Regions from separate parts of the Nonomuraea sp. NPDC047897 genome, predicted to be linked through region 1. Evidence: predicted binding sites of a transcription regulator. Region 1 holds the regulator's gene; the other holds the start of a gene.
The links. Region 1 encodes LexA, which represses DNA repair genes until DNA is damaged. Its sites were predicted from a motif close to TCGAACANNTGTTCGA; they were not measured.
Positions count from the first base shown of each region.

Region 2: a site for LexA is predicted at 6,488-6,503, ahead of recA (recombinase RecA). Genes of this name have one in related genera too.

Region 1 is NZ_JBIDCC010000012.1:139,130-146,764, forward strand. It holds gene ACGF0J_RS26415 (vitamin B12-dependent ribonucleotide reductase) at 1-2,204, opposite strand, end outside; gene nrdR (transcriptional regulator NrdR) at 2,201-2,656, opposite strand; gene lexA (transcriptional repressor LexA) at 5,554-6,261, shown strand; gene ACGF0J_RS26430 (MalY/PatB family protein) at 6,421-7,524, shown strand.
Region 2 is NZ_JBIDCC010000009.1:132,884-140,518, reverse strand. It holds gene ACGF0J_RS21400 (ATP-dependent helicase) at 38-4,819, opposite strand; gene ACGF0J_RS21395 (VOC family protein) at 4,907-5,395, shown strand; gene ACGF0J_RS21390 (DUF3046 domain-containing protein) at 5,569-5,763, shown strand; gene ACGF0J_RS21385 (hypothetical protein) at 5,775-6,050, opposite strand; gene recA (recombinase RecA) at 6,614-7,635, shown strand, end outside.

The sequences.
Region 1 (7,635 bases):
ATCCGCCGCCGGGTCGGGCGGTTGACCTCGATGACCTTGACCTCGGGCTCGGCCGGCTTGGCGTCCTTGGCCTCGTCCTTCTTGCCGCCGGCCGACAGCGGCTGCCCGACCTTGCAGTTGTCGCGGTAGACGGCCAGCGCCTTCAGGCCGAGCCGCCAGCCCTCCAGGTAGACCTGTTCGATGTCGTCGATCGTGGCCGACTCGGGCAGATTGACCGTCTTGGAGATGGCGCCCGACAGGAACGGCTGCGTGGCGGCCATCATCCGCACGTGACCCATCGGGGCGATGGCCCGCTCGCCCATCGCGCAGTCGAACACCTCGTAGTGCTCCTGGCGCAGCCCCGGAGCGTCGATGACGTGGCCGTGCTCGGCGATGTACTCGACGATGGCCTCGATCTGCTCCTGCTGGTAGCCGAGCTGCTTGAGCGCACGCGGGATCGTCTGGTTGACGATCTGCATCGAGCCGCCGCCCACCAGCTTCTTGAACTTCACCAGCGCCAGGTCGGGCTCGATGCCGGTGGTGTCGCAGTCCATCATCAGGCCGATGGTGCCGGTCGGGGCGAGCAGCGACGCCTGCGCGTTGCGGTAGCCGTTCTTCTCGCCCAGCTTGAGGCACTCCGACCACTGGCGCGACGCCTCCGAGTGGATCTTGGAGTCCATGGAGCCGATCGTCCGCAGGTTGTCGTTGGCCGCGGCGTGCTTGCGCATGACCCGCTTGTGCGGCTCGGCGTTGCGGGCGTAGCCGTCGTACGGGCCGACCGCCCCGGCCAGCTCCGCGCTGCGCCGGTAGGACACGCCCGTCATCAGCGAGGTGATGGCCCCGGCCACCGCCCGGCCACCGTCGGAGTCGTAGGCGTGGCCGGTGGCCATGAGCAGCGCGCCGAGGTTGGCGTAGCCGATGCCGAGCTGCCGGTAGGCGCGGGTGGTCTCGCCGATCTTCTCGGTCGGGAAGTCGGCGAACGTGATCGACACATCCATCGCGGTGATGATCAGCTCGGTCAGCTTGACGAAGTTCGCGATGTCGAAGGTGTTGTCGTCCTTCAGGAACTTCAGCAGGTTGATGCTGGCCAGGTTGCAGGAGGAGTTGTCGAGGTGCACGTACTCGGAGCACGGGTTGCTGGCCGTGATCCGGCCGGTCTCCGGCGTGGTGTGCCAGTCGTTGATCGTGTCGTCGTACTGGACGCCCGGGTCGGCGCACTCCCAGGCCGCCTTGGCCATCTTGCGGAACAGGTCGCGCGCGTCGACCGTCTCGATCACCTCGCCGGTGAGGCGGGCGCGCAGGCCGAACCGGTCGCCCTTCTCCACGGCGCGCATGAACTCGTCGGAGACGCGGACCGAGTTGTTGGCGTTCTGGTACTGCACCGAGACGATGTCCTTGCCACCGAGGTCCATGTCGAACCCGGCGTCGCGCAGCGCGCGGACCTTGTCCTCCTCGCGCGCCTTGGTCTCGATGAACTCCTCGATGTCGGGGTGGTCGACGTCGAGGACGACCATCTTGGCGGCCCGGCGGGTGGCGCCGCCGGACTTGATGGTGCCCGCGCTGGCGTCGGCGCCGCGCATGAACGACACCGGACCGCTGGCGGTGCCCCCGCTGGACAGCAGTTCCTTGGACGAGCGGATGCGCGACAGGTTGACGCCGGAGCCCGACCCGCCCTTGAAGATCACACCCTCTTCCTTGTACCACTCGAGGATCGACTCCATCTGGTCGTCCACCGAGAGGATGAAGCAGGCGCTGACCTGCTGCGGCGACTGGGTGCCCACGTTGAACCAGACCGGCGAGTTGAAAGCGAAGACCTGGTGCACCAGGGCGTACTTCAGCTCGTGGTCGAAGATCTCGGCGTCCTCCTCGCCCGCGAAGTAGCCGTGCTCGACGGCCGTGCGCGTGTAGACGCCGACGACCCGGTCGACCAGCTGCTTCAGGCTCCACTCACGCTGGGGCGTGCCCACCGCGCCGCGGAAGTACTTGGTCGTCACGATGTTGGCCGCGTTCACCGACCAGAACTCGGGGAACTCGACGCCCCGCTGCTCGAAGTTGACCGAGCCGTCGCGCCAGTTGGTCATGACGACGTCGCGGCGCTCCCATGTGATCTCGTCATACGGGTGCACACCGGGCGTGGTGAAGATCCGCTTCATCTTCAGCCCCTTGCGCGGGCGCTTGCCTCCACTGCCGCCGCGCGCGACCGAACCGCTGGCCGTCTCCGTCATGACTCCCCCTTCTCCGCCTTCAACTGTTCGATCTCGGCCTCGAAGTCCGCCAGGCTCTCGAAACCGCGATATACCGATGCGAACCGCAGGTAGGCGACCTCGTCCAGCTCCCGCAGCGGCCCGAGGATCGCCAGCCCCACCTCGTTGGACGGGATCTCCGCCGCGCCCTTGGCCCGGATGGCCTCCTCGACCCGCTGGCCGAGCTGGGCCAGTGAGTCCTCACTGACCGGCCTGCCCTGGCAGGCCCGGCGCACGCCTGCGACCACCTTGTCCCGCGAGAACGGCTCCGTCACGCCGCTGCGCTTGCTCACCATCAGGAGTACGGTCTCCTGGGTGGTGAACCTGCGTCCGCATTCGGGGCAGGTGCGGCGACGCCGGATGGCGGCACCGTCGTCCGTCGAGCGACTGTCGATGACCCTGGTGTCAGGATGGCGACAGAACGGACAATGCACGCTTTTCGCCTCCTTGACCGGCGGTCACCACAGGCGCGCGATCCCCGTCACGGGACGCTCGCGCACGCCCCACGGCTCCCCATGGGGCGGTCACGGAAACACAAGGTGTGGTGAACTACATCGGTGTAACTACTAGATGTTGTGGTCCAACCGTAGAAGCGAGCGACCATGAACGCAAGTTGGCCGGGCCCGCGCCGCGGAAGTAGCTGATCAGCGCGGCCGCCACCCCGGCATCCCGGCGTGTCGCCCGAGGATGCGCCTTCTGCCCACTTCCGAGGCCACCTGACCCGTCCGCCCCGAGCACCTCACGCCACCAAGGCGCCACCTCGTAACCGACGCGGCGCAACACCACCGTGTTCCACCCCAACCGCCACGGCGCGACACCACCACACCGCGTTTCCACCCACCAACCGAAGCGGCGCGACACCACCACAGCGCACCCCACCAGAACCGAAACGGCGCGACACCACCACAGCGCGTTTCACCCACCAACCGAAGCGGCGCGACACCACCACAGCGCGTTTCACCCACCAACCGAAGCGGCGCGACACTCCGGCTACGCGCACCCCACCAACCAACGGGGCATCGCGGCAGCGGGCGGTCCCCCGATCGGCGGGCGCGCCTCAACCAGTGAGGTGCCCGCGCGCGGCGTCGTCCCCCGGATCCAGCCGGGCACCGGGCCGCAAACTCCTCGAAGTAGCCGCGGTGCACGGCGACGAGCCCGGCTCACCGGCGCGGGCGGCGTCGGCCCCGCGCGATGATCCCGCTTCGACCGCTGCCGGCCCCGGCAGCCCAGGACGGACGTCCGCATGACCGGCTGTCCTCGTCCCCAGCCAGAACCCGCCAAGCGAAAGCAGCACCATACAGAGCAGCACCGCCGCCCGTCCCCGCCGCGTCAGACGTACGGGCGGCTGCACGACCCGCCCACGGCGCCCTCCTGACGACACCGCCCGCCCGCCACGCTGCCCTCCAGTGGGCACCGCCCGCCCACGCCGCCCCGCAGTGGGGGACGCCATCCGGCCTTTCCCCGCTTGTGGCGACAAAGGCCGTTCACGCCGCGTTTCGGGCGGCGACCCGACACCTGCCCTGCGCCCGGCGGAACCGCCCCCGCCACCCGGCACCACGGCGAGGTGACTACCCCTCACACCCCGCCTTTCGCCTCCGCCGGACTCTCCGGCCCCCGCCCGAAGGAGCTTCCGTTCCTCGCCCGGCCGCGCCTCACCACGGGAAGGGCCGACGCGACCCCGGCGAGCGGCCGCCTCACCGGCTCGGCTCTCCTCGTCCTGCCACCCGGCCTCGCTCGGCCTCCCCCGGCCGCTCCACCGCTGCGGCTCCTGTCCTGCCCCGCGCCCGGTTGCCGGCGTCCTGCGGGCCGGTGAGTGATCCGTCAGTCCCTTCCGGCCAGGCGGAACGGGGCCCTCGCCTCGCCGCCCTGGAGTGACGGCGTACCTGCTCCTTCGTCCCGGCGTGACGTCAGGAGGTTCGCGACGTTCCCGCCGGGCGAGGTCGCGCACCCCACGGACGGCCGGCGCCCGGTCGCCCACCTCGCCACCCCCTCGCACGGCCCGCCGCTCCTGCTGACCGGAGCCGGCGGGGTAGGGCACCCCAGGAACCGCCGGCACCGCGTCTTCCCTCCCAAGAGCCGATGGTGCGACGCCCCTGCTGTCCACGCCGTCCGGCCCTGCAGCCTTATCCCCACCCCCACCGGACCGCACAACACCCCGCGTCACATCGTCCGGCCGCGCGTCCGCGTCCACCTCCCGGCAGGCTCCGGAAGTCTCTCTCGCACGGGGTTCCGGCCGGGCGGGGCCTCGGACGTCGCTGCCCCGCGCGGCGGGCTTCCCGGGGTCCCGGTCCGTGCCGGCGGAATCGCCGGAACCACCGGACTGGAAGTCGTCGGAGTCGGCCCCGCCCCTCGGTGGCGGCACGAGCCAGAGCCGTGGCCGCCGGCCCGCCGCGGAGCGGCCCCCGCCCCCCGCGCCGCCGGACGAGTGCGGGGGCGTGCCGGCTGCCCACTCCCGCGCGGGCGAGCCGCCGTCGCGCCGCCCGGAACCCTGCGAGGCACCGCGCTCCTCCTCCACGGCACCACAGCGACCCACCGGTCGGCCGTTCGGCTCGGGGCCGTCCATCCGGCTCTGTCCCCGCACGGGGCCGGCTCCCCCTTCCGGCAGTTTCGCCCCACCTGATGACATGCCGCCGCGCCGCGGCCCGTCCTCCCGCATCAGAACTCCACCCCTCGACGTGGCCCGCCCGAAACTCCCCATCCCGCGCCGGCCGCGCTCTCCCATCGTCTTCCGACCGCATCGGGCCGTATGGGCGTCACGAACGGACTTCGCACCCTCCTGCCGTCGGGGGTCTGGCGGGCGACCCGCTTCCTCGCCCGGAAATGACCCAAGGCCGCGAAACGCCCGCCTTTCGCCGGACCGGGCCACCCGCCCCATGACCGCGACCGCCGCAGAACGTCGCATCGCGTCTCGACATCACACCCACCCGCGAACGTCGACATCGGGCGAAATCGTCATGCGAACGGCACTGCGCATGCTCTGCTCCGTTTCGGGCCCGCCCCTCGCGGAACCGGAACAGGGCCGGACAGCACCCATGACCAGGCCCGGTCGTCTGGTGCCGTCGGTCAGGTCAGTGGCTGAGATCGCTCGCACGATTGACCTCCCACACCGTCGCGGCCCGAGAAAAAGCTCTGATTATGATCAGCAAATCGAACACGGTGTCGATCGAACTCCCGTACGATGTTGTACACCACACTGGCGACAATTTCGAGGAAGACTCGAACAATTGTTTGAAGATGATCTTCAACAGAGATACGGTCGCTGTGTGCGACACGAAGACCACGGACCGGGAGGTGCGCCGGTTGCGGCGACCCGGCTGGCGAGGAGGAGAGCATGAGCGAGCGAGATGACGCAAACGGGGTCACCGACCTCGCGGTGCGCCGGCGCGACTCCCTGGGCCTGACTCCCAGGCAGCGCAAGATTCTCGAAGTGATTCGCGACTCGGTGCAGCAGCGCGGATATCCGCCGTCCATGCGTGAGATCGGCGAGGCCGTGCAGCTCACGAGCACGTCCAGCGTGTCGCACCAGTTGACGGCGTTGCAGCGCAAGGGCTACCTGCGCCGCGATCCGCACCGGCCCCGCGCCCTGGAGGTTCGCCTCCCCGGCGAGCCCGTGCTCTGGGTCGACCCCGACGCCGGCAGCGAGGAATCCACGGTCAACCGGCCGACGGCCGCCTATGTTCCGCTGGTCGGCCGGATCGCCGCCGGTGGCCCGATCCTCGCCGAGGAGAGCGTCGAGGACGTCTTCGCCCTGCCCAAGCAGCTCGTCGGCGAGGGCACCCTCTTCCTCCTGCAGGTCACCGGTGACTCCATGATCGAGGCCGCCATCGCCGACGGCGACTGGGTCGTCGTCCGCCAGCAGCCGGTCGCGGAGAGCGGCGACATCGTGGCCGCCATGATCGACGGCGAGGCCACGGTCAAGACGTTCAAGCGCAAGGACGGCCACGTCTGGCTGGTCCCGCACAACCCCAACTACGACCCGATCCCCGGTGACGAGGCGAGTGTCCTCGGCAAGGTGGTGGCGGTGCTGCGACGCCTCTGACCGGATGCCCTGCCCGACCGGCCGGTGGCGGCACGTGCTTCGGTCTCCGCCGGCAGGAGGCGACCCGAGCCAGGCCGGCGGGCCCGGGTGCCGTCCCCCGGTCAATCGGCCGTCACGTGCGGCCCAGGCCGTGGAAGGTCCCACATCTAGACTGATGTGGTGAAGGACGCCAGTTACCTGAATGACATCAAAACCGCACATGACGGGTTGAAGTGGGCCAAGGCCGGCCCGGGAGTGATTCCGGCCTGGGTGGCCGACATGGACCTGCCCACCGCACCCGCGGTCGTCGAGGCACTCAAGCGTCGCGCCGAAGGTGACCTGGGCTATCCGGCCTGGCTCGACGCCCCCCAGGGCGGCCCACTGGCCGAGGCGTTCGCCGAACGTATGACCACCCGCTACGGCTGGCGGCCCGCACCGGAGCACGTACGCACGTACTCCGACATCAACCAGGCGCTCCAGGTGCTCCTGCACATCTGGACGCGGCCCGGTGACGGCGTGGCGGTCCACACTCCCGCCTACCACCCCTTCCTGACCACGTTGGAGGACATGGAACGCCCGCTGCGGCCCGTCCAGTTCCACCCCGACGGCGACTCGTGGCGTTTCGAGGTGCCCGACCTGTCGGGGTGCCGGGTCCTGCTGGTGGTCAACCCGCACAACCCCACCGGCCGCGTGTTCACCCGGCAGGAGCTCGAAGAGCTGGCCGAGCACGCCGAACGGCACGACCTGCTGGTGATCGCCGACGAGATTCACGCCGACCTCGCGTACGCGCCGCACGAGCACATCCCGTTCGCGACCCTCCTGCCCGAGCGGACGGTCACGCTCACCTCCGCCACGAAGGCGTTCAACCTCGGCGGCATCCGGTGTTCGGTCGCCCACGTCGGCGTGCCGGAGCTGCGCAGGAGGCTGGACGCGCAGCCGCCGTTCATCTACGGCTCGGCCAACCTGTTCGGGGTGGAGGCGACAGTCGCGGCCTGGCGGCACGGAGACGCCTGGCTGGAGGAGACCCGGGCCGTGCTCGACCGCAACCGCAAGACGATCGCCGCCCGGGTGCCCGAGACGGTCGGCTACCGGATGCCGCAGGCGACCTACCTGGCCTGGCTCGACTACGGCCGGCCGGGGATGGCCGAAGTGCTGGAGCGGGAGGCCAAGGTCCTGCTGAGCGACGGCGCCGCATTCGGTCCTGGCGGCGAGCAGCACGTACGGCTCAACTTCGCCACCACCGAAGAGATCCTCACCGAGATCCTGGACCGCCTCTGGCCGTGAGGTCGGACAGCCCGACGTCGGGCGGCCCAACTCCGCCGTCGGCCGCCCGACGGTGAGGTCGGGCAGCGCGACAAGAGGAGGTCAGACGGCCCCGGCAGTCGGGCAGGCCCG
Region 2 (7,635 bases), on a different contig from region 1:
GACCCGCCCCGCCACAGCCCGCCACACTCACAACCCGTCAGGCCCGCAGGCGCAGTCCGCGAGGTGTCGGGTGGAAACCCGCCTCCTCCAGCGCGGCCGCCAGCGGGGTGTTCACGATCGAGGCGCCGTCGGCCCGCTCCACGGTCAGCTTGCCCAGCGCCCCGTCGCGCACGGCCAGCGCGAGCGCGTCCACGGCAGGCCTCAGCCGCTCCCCGTCGGTGAACGACAGCAGCGTCTTGCCTCCACGTTCGACGTAGAGCACCAGGAACCCGTCGACCAGCACCACGAGCGCCCCCGCCTTGCGGCCGGGCTTGTGCGAGACATCCCCTGGATGGGCCGGCCACGGCAGCGCGGCTCCGTAGGGGTTCGCGGGGTCGGCGGCGGCGAGCACCACCGCCCGCCGTGTCCCGCCGGAGCCCGCACCACGCCCACCTGCGTCGCCGAGCGGTGACAGGCCGTCGCCTCCCGCCGGCCCCTCGGGCGCTCCGGCACCGCCCCTGACACCCGGCGCGATGCCCGGAGCCATCGCGCGCATCCGGTCCACTGCCCCCGGCAGCGCGAACTGCGCGCCTCCGAGCCCTTCCACGAAGTAGCCCCGGCGGCACCGCCCGCTCTCCTCATACGCTCGCAACACCTGGTAGACCGGCGCGAACCCGCCGGGCAGCCGCTCGGACGTCACCGCCCCCCGGGTCACCACGCCATGCCGCTCCAGCAGCGCCTCGGCCTGTGCCTGCGCCCGCATCGTCGCGTCGGACGCCGGGCCGGGCAGCAGCCACCACCGACCGCCCACGGTCGGCGGCCCGCTCCTGGTCGGCAGCACGGCACGGCGGCGCCGCGTCGTCGCCGGCCGGTGCGCGGGCCGGCCGGAGCCGAGCGTCGCCCGCAGCGGCGCCAGCGTGTCGCCCGACACCCGTCCCGCCCACACCAGGTCCCACAGCGCCGCAGTCAGCGCACCGTCGTCGAGTGAGCCGAGCCGGTCGGACAGCCCGCGGAAGAACAGCGCCCCTCCCCCACCGAGCGCTTCGAGCACCTGTGCGTGCAGCGGGGTCATGGTGATCTCGCCGGGGTCGGGCAGCAGCAGGGGCGCGGTGTCGGCGAAGTAGAGGCACACCCATCCGTCGCCGCCCGGCAGCGACCCCTGCCCCGTCCAGATCACCTCTCCGGACGAGGTCAGCTCGTCGAGCAGCGCCGGATGGTAGCCGGGCACCCGCGACGGCAGCACCAGCGTCTCCAGCGCCGAGGCCGGCACCGCAGCGCCCTGGAGCTGCTCGATCGCATGCACCAGCGCGTCCATCGCCCGAGCGGCCCCGGCACTGCCGGCGCCTCGCGACCCGCCCCCGGACCAGCCACCGCCTGCCGCCCCGGCCCCGCCCGGCAGGCCCGAGGCTCCCCCACCGGACCCTGCCGTGATGCCGTGCCAGGCGGACAGGAAGACGGCGAGCGTCTCCGGCGCGACCGGCTCCACCTCCTTGCGCAGCCGGGCCAGCGACCGGCGCCGCAGCATGCGCAGCACCCCGGCGTCGCACCATTCGGCTCCCCGGCCGCCCGGCCGGAACTCGCCGGTGACCACCCGGCCCGACGCGGCCAGCCGGTGCAGCGCGTCGCCGACCACCGCCACCCCCAGCCCGAACCTGGCCGCCGCCGTGCCGGCCTCGAACGGCCCCCGCGTGCGGGCGTGGCGGGCGAGCAGGTCGGCCAGCGGATCGGGGACCGGCTCCAGGAACGCGTGGGGCACCCCGACGGGCGGCGGCACGCCCAGCGCGTCACGCATCCTGGCGGCGTCCTCGATCGCCGCCCACTGCTCCTCGCCCGCGATCCGCACCCTGATGGCCCGGCGGGCCCGTTCGAGCTCCTCCAGCCAGGCCGGATCGCCGCCGCGCACGCTCACGTCGGGAGACAGCAGCGGGCCGTGCGAACGCAGCAGGTCGGCGAGGTCCTCCACGTCGCGCAGCGGCCGGTCGAGCCGGGCCAGCTCGCGCTCGGCGTCGGAGATCACGTCCGGGTCGAGCAGCTCCCGCAGGTCGGCCTGCCCGAGCAACTCGGCCAGCAGCGTGGTGTCGAGCGCCAGGGCCTGCGCCCGCCGTTCGGCCAGCGGCGCGTCGCCCTCGTACATGAACGCGCCCACGTAGTGGAACAGCAGGGACGCCGCGAACGGCGAGGCCTGCGACGTCTCGACCTCGACGACGCGCACGTCGCGGGCGGCGATGTCGCGCATGAGCCGCACGAGCCCCGGCACGTCGAACACGTCCTGCAGGCACTCCCGCATCGTCTCCAGCACGATCGGGAACGAGGCGTAGCGCGAGGCCACCCCCAGCAGGTGCGCCGCCCGCTGGCGCTGCTGCCAGAGCGGGCTGCGCCGCCCGGGTGTGCGGCGGGGCAGCAGCAACGCCCGGCCGGCGCATTCCCGGAACCGCGACGCGAACATCGCCGACCCGCCGAGCTCCTCCGTGACGATCTGCTCGATCTCCTCCGGGTCGAACGCCGCCACGTCGGACGGCGGCTCGGTCAGCGTGTCGGGGATGCGCAGCACGATGCCGTCGTCGGAGTGCACCGCCTGCACGTCGACGCCGTATCGCTCGCGCAACCGCCGGTTGATCGCCAGCGCCCAGGGGGCGTGCACCCGCGCGCCGTACGGGGAGTGGATGACCACGCGCCAGTCGCCCAGCTCGTCGTGGAAGCGCTCGACCAGCAGGGTGCGGTCGTCGGGCACGTAGCCGGTGGCCTCGCGCTGCTCGGCCAGGTAGGACATCAGGTTGGCAGCGGCGTACTCGTCGAGGCCGGCCGCGCGCAGCCGCTCGACGGAGCCGCCGCCCGCGTGCTCGCGCAGGAAGGAGCCGATGGCGCGCCCCAGCTCGGCGGGGCGTCCGGGGGCGTCACCGTGCCAGAACGGCAGCTTGCCCGGCTGGCCGGGAGCCGGCGAGACGAGCACCCGGTCGGCTGTGATGTCCTCGATGCGCCAGGACGTGGCGCCGAGCACGAACACGTCTCCGGCCCGCGACTCGTAGACCATCTCCTCGTCCAGCTCGCCGACGCGGGACGCCTTCTCGCCGACGAGGAACACGCCGAACATGCCGCGGTCGGGGATCGTGCCGCCGTTGGTGACCGCGAGCCGCTGCGCGCCGGGGCGGCCGCGCAACGTGCCCGTCACCCGGTCCCACACCACGCGCGGGCGCAGCTCGGCGAACTCCTCGCTCGGATAGCGGCCGGCCAGCATGTCGAGGGTGGCCTCCAGCGCCGAGCGCGGCAGGGTCGTGTAGGGGGCGGCGCGTTTGACCACGCTCTCCAGCTCGTCGACGGTCCACTCGTCGAGCGCCGTCATCGCCACGATCTGCTGGGCCAGCACGTCGAGCGGGTTGCGCGGGTAGCGCAACTCCTCGATCCGGCCGCTCTTCATCCGCTCGGCCACCACAGCCGTCTGCACGAGGTCGCCCCGATATTTCGGGAAGATGACCCCCTTGGACACGGCGCCCACCTGGTGACCGGCGCGGCCGATGCGCTGCAGCCCGCTGGCCACGCTCGGCGGGGCCTCGACGCAGGCGACCAGGTCGACCGCGCCCATGTCGATGCCGAGCTCCAGGCTGGAGGTGGCGACCACGGCGGGCAGCCGGCCCGACTTGAGCGCCTCCTCGATCTGGCCGCGCTCCTCCTTGGAGACCGAGCCGTGGTGGGCGCGGACGACCTCGGGAAGCACTCCCTTGCTCGCACCGGCCTGCGCCATCATCTCGGCGGGAGTGCGCCGCACGGGCTCGGGCGCCGCACGCCCGCCGGCCGCGCGCCGGTCCGTCGCCCTCCCGGTCTCCGGGTCCGGGCGGCCCGCCGACCCGTCCGCCGGGGTCTCCCAGATCGACAGGTCCACCTGCTCCGCCTGGCCCCGCGCCCGGTCGTGGGCGAGCTCGTTGAGCCGGGTGCACAGCCGCTCGGCCAGCCGTCTGGAGTTGGCGAACACGATCGTCGAGTCGTGGGCCGCGATCAGGTCGAACAGGTGCTCCTCGACATGCGGCCAGATGGACCGGTTGGTCGGCTCGGCGGCGAACTCCTCGCCGTCGGCCGGTCGGGGCGCCCCCTCGGTCCGGGTCATGTCCTCGACGGGGACGACGACCTCCACCTCGATGCGCTTGTCGGAGGGCGGCTGCACCACGGTCGCCGGGCGGGTGCCGCCCAGGAAGGCGGCGACCTCGCTCACCGGGCGGACGGTCGCCGACAGCCCGATGCGCTGCGCCGGCCGGTCGAGCAGCGCGTCGAGCCGCTCCAGGCTCAGCGCCAGGTGGGCGCCGCGCTTGGTGGCGGCCACCGCGTGCACCTCGTCCACGATGACCGTGCGCACGCCGCGCAGCGCCTCCCGCGCCTGGCTCGTGAGCAGCAGGAACAGTGACTCCGGCGTCGTGATGAGGATGTCGGACGGCTTGGCGGCGAAGCGCCTGCGGTCGTCGGCGGGCGTGTCGCCGGACCGGATCGCCACCGAGATCGCCGGCACGGGCAGCCCCAGCCGCCTGGCGGTCTGTTCCAGCCCGGCCAGCGGGGCGCGCAGGTTGCGCTCGACGTCGACGGCCAGCGCCTTGAGCGGCGAGACGTACAGCACCTTCGTGCGTTTCGTGCCCGCCTCGCCCTCCGTCGCCTCCTCGGTCTGGCCGGCCGCCAGCCGGTCGAGCGACCACAGGAAGGCCGCCAGCGTCTTGCCGGACCCCGTCGGCGCGACGACCAGCGTGTTGTCGCCGCGGGCGATGGACGCCCAGGCGCCCTCCTGCGCGGCGGTGGGCGCGGCGAAGGCTCCGGCGAACCATTGCCTGGTCACCTGGCTGAAGTGGTCGAGCGAGCTCACCCGCCCATAGTGCCTCGCCGTACCGACAAAAACGCACTGTGCCCCCGGCGGGCGGTTGAGTGCGGGCGCAGCGGACATAGAGCCACCGTGGGCATTGACTACGCAGCCATCGAAGCTCGCCGCGAGGACATCAGGGAGCGCTATCTCTTACCGCGCCGGCCTCCGAGCAGCGCCCGCGGCCTGCACCACTTCGCCCTGCTCTCGTCGGACGTCGAGCGGACGATCACGTTCTACCAGGAGCTCCTGGAGTTCCCGCTCACGGAGATCTTCGAGAACCGCGACTACCAGGGGTCCAGCCACTTCTTCTTCGACATCGGCAACGGCAACCTGCTCGCCTTCTTCGACTTCCCCGGCCTCGACCTCGCCCCCTACCGGGAGGTGCTCGGCGGGCTGCACCACATCGCGATCTCCGTCGATCCCGTCACGTGGGAGCGGCTGCGCGGGAAGCTGGAGATGGCCGGCGTGCCGCACCAGATCGAGAGCGGCGCCTCCATCTACTTCCGCGATCCCGACGGCGCCCGTCTGGAGCTGCTCGCCGACCACCTGGGCGAGATGTACGGCTCACACGTGCTGTGAACCCGCCGTGGCGGCGCGGGCCCAGGCTGACGCCATGACGCCCTGCGCGTCCTCGGCCTGCCCGCTCGCGGCGAGCTTTCGACGGCCGCGTGCCGTTCGGACCTTCCGGCTCTGTCCTTCTGTACGGGGGATGTCGTACCCACCCACGCCGGTCGCCGTTCCATACTTGAGTGATGCGCCTGACCGAGTTCTGGAGACGAATGCGCGCCCATTTCGGCGACACTTATGCCGATTCATGGGCCCGCGACTACGTGCTGGCCCCGCTCGACGGCCGCACGGTGATGCAGGCGCTGGCCGAGGGAGAGAGCGCCAAGACCGTGTGGCGGGCGGTCTGCCAGGTGGAAGACGTCCCGCCCCGCCTGCGGTGAGACGTCCGGGGTCACCCTGACCGCGGCGGGTCGAGGGTGTCCCGCAGCGCGCGGGCGGTGCGATCCGGATCGTCGGCTCGCCCCTGCCCGCCAGGCGACCACAGGAAGACCCACCCGCCGGTGGTGAGCGCGGCGAAGACGATCGTCCGGCGGCCGGTCCCGGGATGCCAGACCCGCAGCATCGGATCGTCGCCGCCGATCACACGGCCCACCAATCCGTGCGGCGGCAGCGTCTCGGCCAGAGCCCGCAGATGGGTGCGCCGTTCACCGGTGTACGTGCTCGACACGTCGCCGCCTCCAACCCTCGACGGAACTGTCCCCGGCTCGGTGACGCCCCTACCTCCGTACGCCGAAATGGCTGGAAATATCAGGACTCCACGTCGACCTCGCCCCGCGCGGCACAGCCAGGCCCGCGCGCGGAGGAAGTGACGCAGAGGGCCGGGACACAGCAGCCCCAGACACAGCAGACCCCGAACACGGAGGGCCGGGCAGACCCGGACACGGAGGGTCGGACACGGAGGGTCGGACACGGCGCGGGGCCGTCGCGCCCCCCTCCAGGAGACGACCCGCGGCCGATCGCGATCATCAGTACCCCCGCGGCCGGTCGCACGAGGTGCCAGGAGGCCGGTTCGCCCCGGAGGGGCGTCACGCGACCAGTCGTCCCGCCCGCGGTGTGGAACGGCCTCGGCCGGACCCCGCGTACCGCAGCGTGTTCGCGGCGTGATCGAACAGTCGTTCGGCTACCATGGAACTCGCCGGGCCACGTCTTCCCCGGCATCGGCGGAAAATGTCGGTGGCAGGCCGTAGCTTTCACTCGACTGACCGAACACGACCCTGCAGGGGGAGTTCCATGGCTATCAACGACCGCGAGAAGGCCCTCGAGACCGCCCTCGCACAGATCGAGAGGCAGTTCGGCAAGGGCTCCGTCATGCGCCTCGGCGATGACGCGCGAGCCCCCATCGAGGTGATCCCCACGGGGTCGATCTCCCTTGACGTCGCGCTGGGCATCGGCGGGCTGCCGCGCGGCAGGATCGTCGAGATCTACGGCCCGGAGTCCTCGGGTAAGACCACGATCGCCCTGCACGCGGTGGCCAACGCGCAGCGTGCGGGCGGCATCGCGGCGTTCATCGACGCCGAGCACGCCCTCGACCCCGAATACGCCAAGAAGCTCGGCGTCGACACCGACGCGCTGCTGGTCTCCCAGCCCGACACCGGTGAGCAGGCGCTTGAGATCGCCGACATGCTGATCAGGTCGGGCGCCGTCGACATCATCGTCATCGACTCGGTCGCCGCGCTGGTGCCCAAGGCGGAGATCGAGGGCGAGATGGGCGACAGCCACGTCGGCCTCCAGGCCCGTCTGATGTCGCAGGCGCTGCGCAAGGTCGCCGGCGCGCTCAGCAGCACCGGCACCACCGCCATCTTCATCAACCAGCTGCGCGAGAAGATCGGCGTCATGTTCGGCTCGCCGGAGACCACGACCGGCGGTAAGGCGCTCAAGTTCTACGCCTCGGTCCGGATGGACATCCGCCGCATCGAGACGCTCAAGGACGGCACGGAGGCGGTCGGCAACCGCACCCGCGTCAAGGTCGTGAAGAACAAGATGGCCCCGCCTTTCCGGGTGGCCGACTTCGACATCCTCTACGGCGTGGGCATCTCCCGCGAGGGCGGCCTGATCGACATGGGCGTCGAGCACGGCTTCGTCCGCAAGTCCGGCGCCTGGTACACCTACGAGGGCGACCAGCTCGGCCAGGGCAAGGAGAACGCCCGCAACTTCCTGAAGAACCACCCCGACATGGCCAACGAGATCGAGAAGAAGATCAAGGACAAGCTGGGTGTGGGCCCGCGGCTCGACGCCCCCGCCGCAGCTCCCGC